One region of the Peribacillus sp. NPDC096622 genome, then DNA from elsewhere that is predicted to be linked to it. Evidence: predicted binding sites of a transcription regulator. Region 1 holds the regulator's gene; the other holds the start of a gene.
The links. The regulator Rex, encoded in region 1, represses fermentation and respiration genes when NADH is low (regulators of the CRP and FNR family bind a similar motif). The targets are predictions, from matches to a motif close to TTGTGAAATATTTCACAA.

Region 1 (4,442 bases):
ATACCGCTTGCAGTTTTTTCTTCAGTTTGAACTAGTTCAATAATAACGCGATCACCTAATGGTTTTAACAAGTGAAACAACCTCCTCATATTCTCTTGATAATTTGTTTCATGATTATTAGCACTCTTCATCATCGAGTGCTAACACATTTATAATATTAAATAAACCGAGCCTTTTTTGCAAGTATCTTATTGAAAATTTTTTATTAATTTCTGATAAATTACGGGTAAACTACTTTAGGATAATGATTTCCTTAACATAGTAATTTAAATGTAATGTTAGGGGTACCTTTAAGTGGTGTTCTGCCTCAATTTTTGATACCATTTTGGAGTATGCGTTTATAGATTGTCCCCATATCAGTAACGTTGGAATGGGTGACTATAAAAGGAGTTTTCATTTTTGAAAAAAGAATATTGGTTCGTCATCATCACTTATATTGCCATGCAATTATCCAGTATTGTCGGGGTACCCATTTTCATGCTGATCGGGTCTTATACCGGAATGCCGGCTGATGAACTCGAAGTGAAATCTGCAGCATACTGGATAGTTTTCAGTTTTCTCGCAGCTTTATTCTTGATTCTTTTTTTAATGAGAAAAGATATGAGGGAAAAGTTGGACACGAGAAACCAAACTTCCGTTTCCATGTCCATATTATGGGCAATTGCAGGAGTGTTCATGGCTCTTTTTGCACAAAGCATTGCCGGAAGCATTGAACAAATGCTTGGAGTGGAGTCTGAATCTGAAAATACGCAGCAACTCATTTCACTCATTTACAAAGTCCCCATGGTCATTTTCGTCACTTCAGTAATTGGACCTATATTGGAAGAATTAATTTTCCGGAAAATCATTTTCGGATCACTTCATAAACGGTTTAACTTCTTTATTTCAGCTTTAATCAGCTCAGTTATTTTCGGCTTGGCGCATGGTGAATTTGAACATCTTCTTTTATATACGGCAATGGGCTTCACTTTTGCTTTCCTTTATGCGAAAACAGGCCGCATTCTCGTATCCATGAGCGCTCATATTGCGATGAACACGCTTGTTATCATCCTTCAAGTGGTATATCGGGAGGATATAGAGAAGATGCTGGATACTGCACAGGCCTTCATCGGAGGTTTATTATGAAACGTCAATCACCCTTATTCATGGGCATTATCTATGCAGGCTTAGGGGCCCTTTTTACCGCTATCGCGATTCAAACCGTCAATTCTTCAGGATGGGGACTCTTTGCCTACATACTTGTCTTTATTGCGACTCTTGACTTTGGTTCGGGATTACGAATGATCATGCTGCACTTTAAGATTAAAGCCGCACAAAAAAATAAGAAAAAATAAAAAAACGCTGTAAAGATGCAGTATTTCAGACTGAAGACAAATTCGAAGAAAACGATTTTGTCTTCAGCTTTTTTTATTTAAAAAAGTTCCAGTTGATTTCAGAAATCCGCTCCCTGTCCGCCAAGCCTCCTCGGCACAAGCGCCTGTGGGGTCCCGGCTAGCCAGATATTCGCCAGGTGTCGCAAATTTCTTCCATCCAATAATGATTACAGTAAAAAACCATGAAGGAAAACCTAGTCTTGTTTTAAAATCATGGTTCGGGATGAGACAATTCCCCTCCTTTAGTCCACAAACTGAAAAGCTGCAATAAAAAAAACGCTGCAATGATGCAGCGTTTTTTTTATTCCTCCAATGCGGCTTCTTCCACTACAGGATAATGTTTCAGGAAGTAGATGAGCGACTGAAGCTCCACCGCAAGGTCAATGTGATGGACCCTTATGGATGGAGGCACGGTCAGCCGTGCAGGTGTGAAATTCAATATTCCTTTTATGTCAGCTTTGACTAGACGATCGGTTATCGTCTGGGCTACCTGTGCAGGCACTGTCAATATAGCCGCAGTAATATTATTTTCCTGCAATAGTGTATCGATTTGATCCATATGATAGATAGGCACATCAGCTATTCGCTTGCCGACCTTTTCTTCAGAAACTTCGAAAGCCATTTCAATTTTTGTATTATTATTTTTCATGAAATTGTAATTTAAAAAAGCGGTTCCTAAATTTCCTACCCCAATTAAAGCGACTTTGGTCAATTCATCTTGATCTAGTGTTTTTCTGAAGAAGGATAATAAATAATTGACATTGTAGCCGTAGCCTTTTTTCCCAAGCGCGCCAAAGTAGGAAAAATCGCGGCGAATGGTAGCAGAATCCACTTTTACAGCTTCGCTAAGCTCTGCCGAGGAAACTCTTTGTTTGCCTGAGGAATGTAAGTTCTTTAAAAATCGATAATACAATGGCAACCTTTTGGCTGTTGCCTGCGGTATCTTTGGGTCATGGTTCATTGTTCTTCCCCGCCTTCACACATGCTTTTCAACTTAATCTCTATTTGTTTGTTGTTTTACTTGCCTTTTATAATCGCTACTAGACACTCCGCCTGTTTTCTCCACTAAGAATGTAGGCCCGATCACCATTCCCTTATCAAGGGCCTTACACATGTCATAAACAGTCAAGGCAGTCACGGATGCAGCTGTTAACGCTTCCATTTCCACACCTGTACTCCCTTTTGTCTTAGCTTCCGTTTCAATCCTAAGCCTATATCCTTGTTCTTCTTTTTCCCAATCAAAGGCTATATTGACCCCTTGCAGAGCAATGGGGTGGCACATCGGAATTATATTGGATGTATTTTTGCTGGCCATTATTCCTGCAACTTGTGCAACAGCCAGTACATCACCTTTTTTCATTTTATGGTTCGTGACCAATTCATATATTTCATCATTCAATAAAATGCTCGATTGAGCCACTGCCGTCCGGGTTGTTTCAGGCTTTGCACTCACATCGACCATTTTGGCCATGCCCTGTTCATTAAAATGCGTTAAGTCTCCCATTTAAGTAACCCCTCCTAAATCATACACTATTATTCCACTTTATGTAACAGCTTTTCTTTTAGCTTGGAACCAAGCTGTTGCCGATAATAACTAAAATACGTTACACTAACAATAATCAATTGAGGTGAAATCTATGATTTTATTACAAATCAATCAACTATCGAAATATTATGGAGCTGAACTTATTTTATCAAATATGAAGCTCGAAGTTCAAAATAAAGATCGAATTGCACTTGTAGGCCGAAATGGCGCCGGCAAATCCACTTTACTAAAAATCATAGCCGGGCAGATTTCGCATGATGGCGGTGAAATAATCAAACCAAAAGGCGTCACCATCGGCTATATGGCCCAGGATACGGGATTGGAATCCGAACTGACCATTTGGGATGAGATGCTGACTGTATTCACTGATCTTATAGAGCAGGAAAAGGAACTGCGCCGCCTTGAGGCTGATATGGCCAGACCTGACATCTTTGAAAACGAAACAATTTACCAAAAAGTGCTGAATGAATACGACACTTTGATGGTGGCATTCAAAGAGAAGGGCGGTTATCAATATGAAGCGGATATCCGTTCCGTATTGCATGGACTTCAGTTTGCCGACTTTGACTATTCTACCCCAATTTCCACTTTAAGCGGCGGGCAAAAAACAAGGCTTGCATTAGGAAAGCTGCTTTTAAGGAAACCGGATATATTGATTCTGGATGAGCCGACGAACCATTTAGATATCGAAACCCTCTCTTGGCTTGAACAATATTTACAAAGCTACCAGGGAGCTGTCCTCATTGTTTCCCATGACCGCTATTTTTTAGATAAAGTAGTAAACCTGGTATATGAGATTTCCCGGAATAACATGAAAAAATACCATGGTAATTATAGTTCTTACCTAGAGGGAAAAGCGGAAGATTATGAGCGGGACATGAAACTGTTCGAGAAACAGCAAGGGGAAATCGAAAAGCTTCGTGACTTTGTCCAACGTAATATCACAAGGGCTTCCACCACGAAAAGAGCTCAAAGCAGACGTAAACAGCTCGAAAAGATGGATGTGTTGGACAAGCCGCAAGGTGATGAAAAATCCGCGAATTTTTCTTTCCAGATTGAAAGGCAAAGCGGAAATGAAGTACTCCACCTTCAGGACCTGGCTATCGGATACGAAGGGGAAACGGTATCGAAGAATATAAATTCCCGGATGACAAAAGGAGAGAGCATAGCTCTTGTCGGCCCAAATGGAGTAGGAAAATCAACTTTATTGAAAACGATCATTTCCAAGCTGCCCGCACTTTCTGGGGATTTCCGTTTTGGAACGAACGTAGAAGTCAGCTACTACGATCAAGAACAGGCTAACCTTGTTTCCAATAAACGCGTACTCAATGAATTATGGGACGACTATCCCCTCAAACCGGAAAAGGACATTCGCACCGTACTCGGTAATTTCCTATTTAGCGGGGACGATGTTTTGAAAACCGTTTCCACACTAAGCGGGGGCGAAAAGGCTCGTCTTGCTCTAGCCAAAATGATGATGCAAAAAGGGAATTTTTTAATTCTCGATGAACCAACGAACCACT
Region 2 (4,442 bases), on a different contig from region 1:
TAACGGAGGGTACGAGAGTCCTGCGGGAAAAGCGAGTGCCTGGAGTGAAAAACAACGCTCAAATTGTACAAACCCCTATTTAATAGTATACAAAAGGGTTACTATCGGAAAAATAGATAGTGTATTTGCACTGTTTTACAAATTATTCATATAGTCTTAAATACCTAAAAGTGAATGGTTACGCCTTCTATTTGTCAAGGTTTTCATCGTGGATATGTTAAAAAATAGAAAAGATTTGACAAATTTGTGAAATGTCATAAAATAGAAAGAAAGGGGATGAAATTATGGAAGCTAATCAGAAGATGTTAGATGCAGTGAAATGGGTATCGGGCACAGGTTGTGTAATCGGAATTATTATTTTTGCTTTAAGCTTTTTTGTAAGCGATTACAATAAGGATTATATATTTACCGTTGTTGGAATCGCCATCACACTAAGCGCAGCTGCCATTTTTCTAGTTGGTATATTTTTTGTCCTGACAGAAGAAATGGTAATGAATACACATAAAGGTGAAAGAATTGAACCGGAAACGACTAAAATCATAAAAATGAAATCAAAGACTAAAACTCATACAAAAAGAAGTACGGAATTCAGTAACTAAAACCAGGAATATAGCGTAATAAACTGGCTTACTATCATCAGATTCACCAACATGTTTGAACAAAACCAGCTGTTTTGTTTATCAGGGAGCCAATTTGATTCCAACCATTGAATGCTCTTTCATATCATTTGTATCGATAAATTTTAATTCAATACAATACACGGCACTCGTTATGCATCAAAAAATATTTCAAGCAACCCTTTGTATTAAACGGAATACATAAGATGTGCTTGGATATTCAAACCAAACTGCCCGAAATGCAGAAATAACTTTACATTTCGATAACCACGAGAAAAGGACATTTTTAAAAAGTCCTTTTTTTGTGGTTTTTTTATTGCACTTTTACTTGAAGATACAAAAGGGAAGATTTTGGGCTCCAATGGCGGGGTTGTACTTTTCTGTTAAATGGTTTCAATCCTGTCCTACTGACTGATTAACAAGACTAGTTGCAACAAGTTTGACCTTCAACGGCTGTTTAAGAATACTGACAGGGCAAAAAGTATTGCGAGGGAAAAGAAACCAATTACACACCCGGTGTTTCCTTATATATATATAATATTTGACCAGTGTTGGATCATAAGAGTATTAAAACATGAATACAACATCGTTTCCAATGCGGCTACCAATTATCAACTTCCATGGACAAGTATGAAAAAACCGTTTTAAATCATGTTTTCCAACGATAAATACATACTTGACAGGATAGGTAATATAATTCATATTCTTGAGGGGGGTTGAGGCAATATACACGGTGAATATAATGTGAAATTTTTATTTCATTATATTAGAGTAATATTAAACGGATAGTGGATCGGTAAAAAATACAATCATGTACTGATAAGTGAATTTTCATAGGTGTGTTATTAAACAATTATTATATTTCATTTGCTGAAGATTTTCGAACATTTCAGTTCATTTACCATCTTCTTACTGCTCTTTAATGAACTTTATGTGACAGATGTCACTTTGTATTGTCTTTTTTTTGACTTGGGATTAATATTGGTATGTCGGGGTTTGTGAACATGGTAACACTTTGTCCGAATAATTACCAATTGGAATTTTATTATGTAAGAAAGGGGTAGTACTATGAAAATAAAATGGGCTCTATTAACTATACTTTTTACTATTGCCACTGTGCTAACCGGTTGCGATAACCCATTAATGGTCTTGGACCCTAAAGGGCCAGTAGCTGCAACACAAGCAGATGTTATTATGATTTCGATATGGACAATGGCCTTTGTCGTCCTTGTCGTTATGGTACTGTATATCTTCATGATAATGAAATATCGTGCTTCCAAACAACGTGATGATTATGAACCGCCTCATATTGAAGGAAGTAAAGTTCTTGAAATAATTTGGGTTGCGATCCCAATTTTAATCGTCGCTTTCCTATCCGTTGTTACTGTTAAAACTACAAATGAAGTTGAGGCAACACCTAAAGGATACGGAGATCAAGAACCTTTAATCATTTACGCTTCATCTTCCAACTGGAAGTGGCATTTTAGTTATCCGGAAGAAGATATCGAAACAGTCAACTATCTGTTTTTACCAACTAACCGACCAATTGAATTTAAACTTTACTCATTCGGTCCAATCTCAAGTTTCTGGATTCCGCAACTTGGAGGACAAAAATACGCGATGTCGGACATGGTTAATACGTTGCACTTAGCAGCTGATGTACCAGGAGAGTATATGGGTCGAAATTCAAACTTCAGTGGTTCAGGTTTTGCTCAGCAAACGTTCAACGTTAATGTACTGTCTCCAGAAGATTACGATAAGTGGGTAGATGAAATTAAAGCTACTGCTAAACCGATTACTGAGGAAAAATTCAATGAATTATTAAAACCTGGTCATGTGGGACAATCCACTTACACTGGAACTCACTTAGAGTTTTCGCCAGCTCCTGAAGGGGAAAATGCTGGTCATGACCACGGATCTTCTGATACTGAAGAAAATGATTCCAAGGATTCACACGAGGAACATTCAGAACACAGCAACATGAATCATGATCACTAAGAATTAATTTCGTTCGATAAAACAACTAGGTTTACAAGATAAGGAATATTTTCCTGAAAGGAGTCACAAAAGTATGGATTACTTTGATCGATTTGCCGTACCTCATCCAAGTCCTGCGATTTATGCATCCATGGTTGCCATTGGTTTAACCATGATCGCGGTTGTTGCCGGAATTACCTATTTTAAAAAATGGGGTTACTTATGGCGTGAGTGGTTAACAACGGTTGACCATAAACGTATTGGTATCATGTACATCTTGGCAGCACTGCTTATGCTCTTCCGTGGTGGCGTCGATGCACTTATGATGCGTGCTCAAACGGCTATTCCAGATAACGGTCTTTTGGATGGACAGCATTATAATGAGGTATTTACAACACACGGGGTCGTCATGATCCTATTCATGGCTATGCCATTCATCATTGGGTTAATGAACATTGTTACACCATTGCAAATTGGAGCGCGTGACGTAGCATTCCCACGTCTGAACGCAGTAAGCTTCTGGTTATTCTTCATGGGGGCAATGCTATTTAACATCTCTTTCGTAGTCGGTGGTTCTCCTGATGCAGGTTGGACATCTTACTTCCCGCTGGCAAGTAACGATTTCAGTGAATCAGTAGGTTCGAACTATTACGCGATTGCAATTCAAATAGCTGGTATCGGTACATTACTGACTGGTATCAACTTTATCGTAACAATCTTGAAAATGAGAGCACCTGGCATGAACTTAATGAAAATGCCAATGTTCACATGGTCTATTTTGATCACAAACTTCATCATCGTTTTCGCTTTCCCTGTATTGACAGTGGCACTTGCGTTGATGACAATGGATCGTCTATTCGGAACTCAATTCTTTACGATGGCCAATGGCGGTAGCGATATGCTTTGGGCGAACTTGTTCTGGGTTTGGGGACATCCTGAAGTTTATATAGTAATTCTTCCAGCTTTCGGTATTTACAGTGAAATCATTTCGACATTTGCACGTCGTAACCTGTACGGGTATAATTCGATGGTTATCTCCATGGTAGCTATTTCTACTCTATCTTTCATTGTATGGGCTCACCATTTCTATACAATGGGTCACGGTGCAATGGTTAATGGTATCTTCTCGATTACCACGATGGCAATTGCCGTCCCAACTGGTGTTAAGATTTTCAACTGGTTGTTCACACTTTGGAAAGGTAAAATCGTATTTACCGTTCCAATGCTATACTCTTTAGCTTTCATTCCGATTTTCACGCTCGGTGGGGTAACAGGGGTAATGCTTGCAATGGCAAGTGCTGACTACCAATACCATAATACAATGTTCTTAGTAGCTCACTTCCATTACGTTTTAATCCCTGGTACTGTATTTGCCGTACTTGCTGGTTTCACGTACTGGTGGCCAAAAATGTTCGGTTTCATGTTGAGCGAAAAAATTGGGAAATGGTCGTTCTGGTTCATTACAATCGGCTTTAATGTAACATTCTTCCCGATGTTCATCACTGGTTTAGATGGGCAGGCACGTCGTATGTATACGTACTCTGAATCAACAGGGTATGGTCCATTGAATATGCTCTCTTTCGTTGGAGCGATTGGCTTGGCAATAGGTTTTGCACTTATTGTGTACAATATCTATTGGAGCACACGTTATGCGTCAAGAAATATTTCAAACGATCCATGGGATGCGCGTTCCCTAGAGTGGGCTACACATACACCAATCCCTGAATATAACTTTGCAATTGTGCCAACAGTTGATTCTACAGAAGCATTCTGGGATGCAAAGAAAAAAGGCTTTAAATTATTTGGCGGTAAAGTAGAAAAGATCCATATGCCAAATAACAGTGGTGT

Region 2: qoxA (cytochrome aa3 quinol oxidase subunit II) is a predicted target of Rex. The motif match lies at 1,549-1,566, and genes of this name have one in related genera.

The regions. Positions count from the first base shown of each region.
Region 1 covers NZ_JBIWES010000040.1:4,013-8,454, reverse strand. Annotated here, with positions in the region: gene groES (co-chaperone GroES) at 1-71, opposite strand, end outside; gene ACIQYG_RS26290 (CPBP family intramembrane glutamic endopeptidase) at 400-1,125, shown strand; gene ACIQYG_RS26285 (YdiK family protein) at 1,122-1,334, shown strand; gene ACIQYG_RS26280 (redox-sensing transcriptional repressor Rex) at 1,675-2,334, opposite strand; gene moaC (cyclic pyranopterin monophosphate synthase MoaC) at 2,368-2,877, opposite strand; gene ACIQYG_RS26270 (ABC-F family ATP-binding cassette domain-containing protein) at 3,011-4,442, shown strand, end outside.
Region 2 covers NZ_JBIWES010000006.1:112,533-116,974, forward strand. Annotated here, with positions in the region: gene ACIQYG_RS13255 (hypothetical protein) at 285-599, shown strand; gene qoxA (cytochrome aa3 quinol oxidase subunit II) at 1,686-2,615, shown strand; gene qoxB (cytochrome aa3 quinol oxidase subunit I) at 2,689-4,442, shown strand, end outside.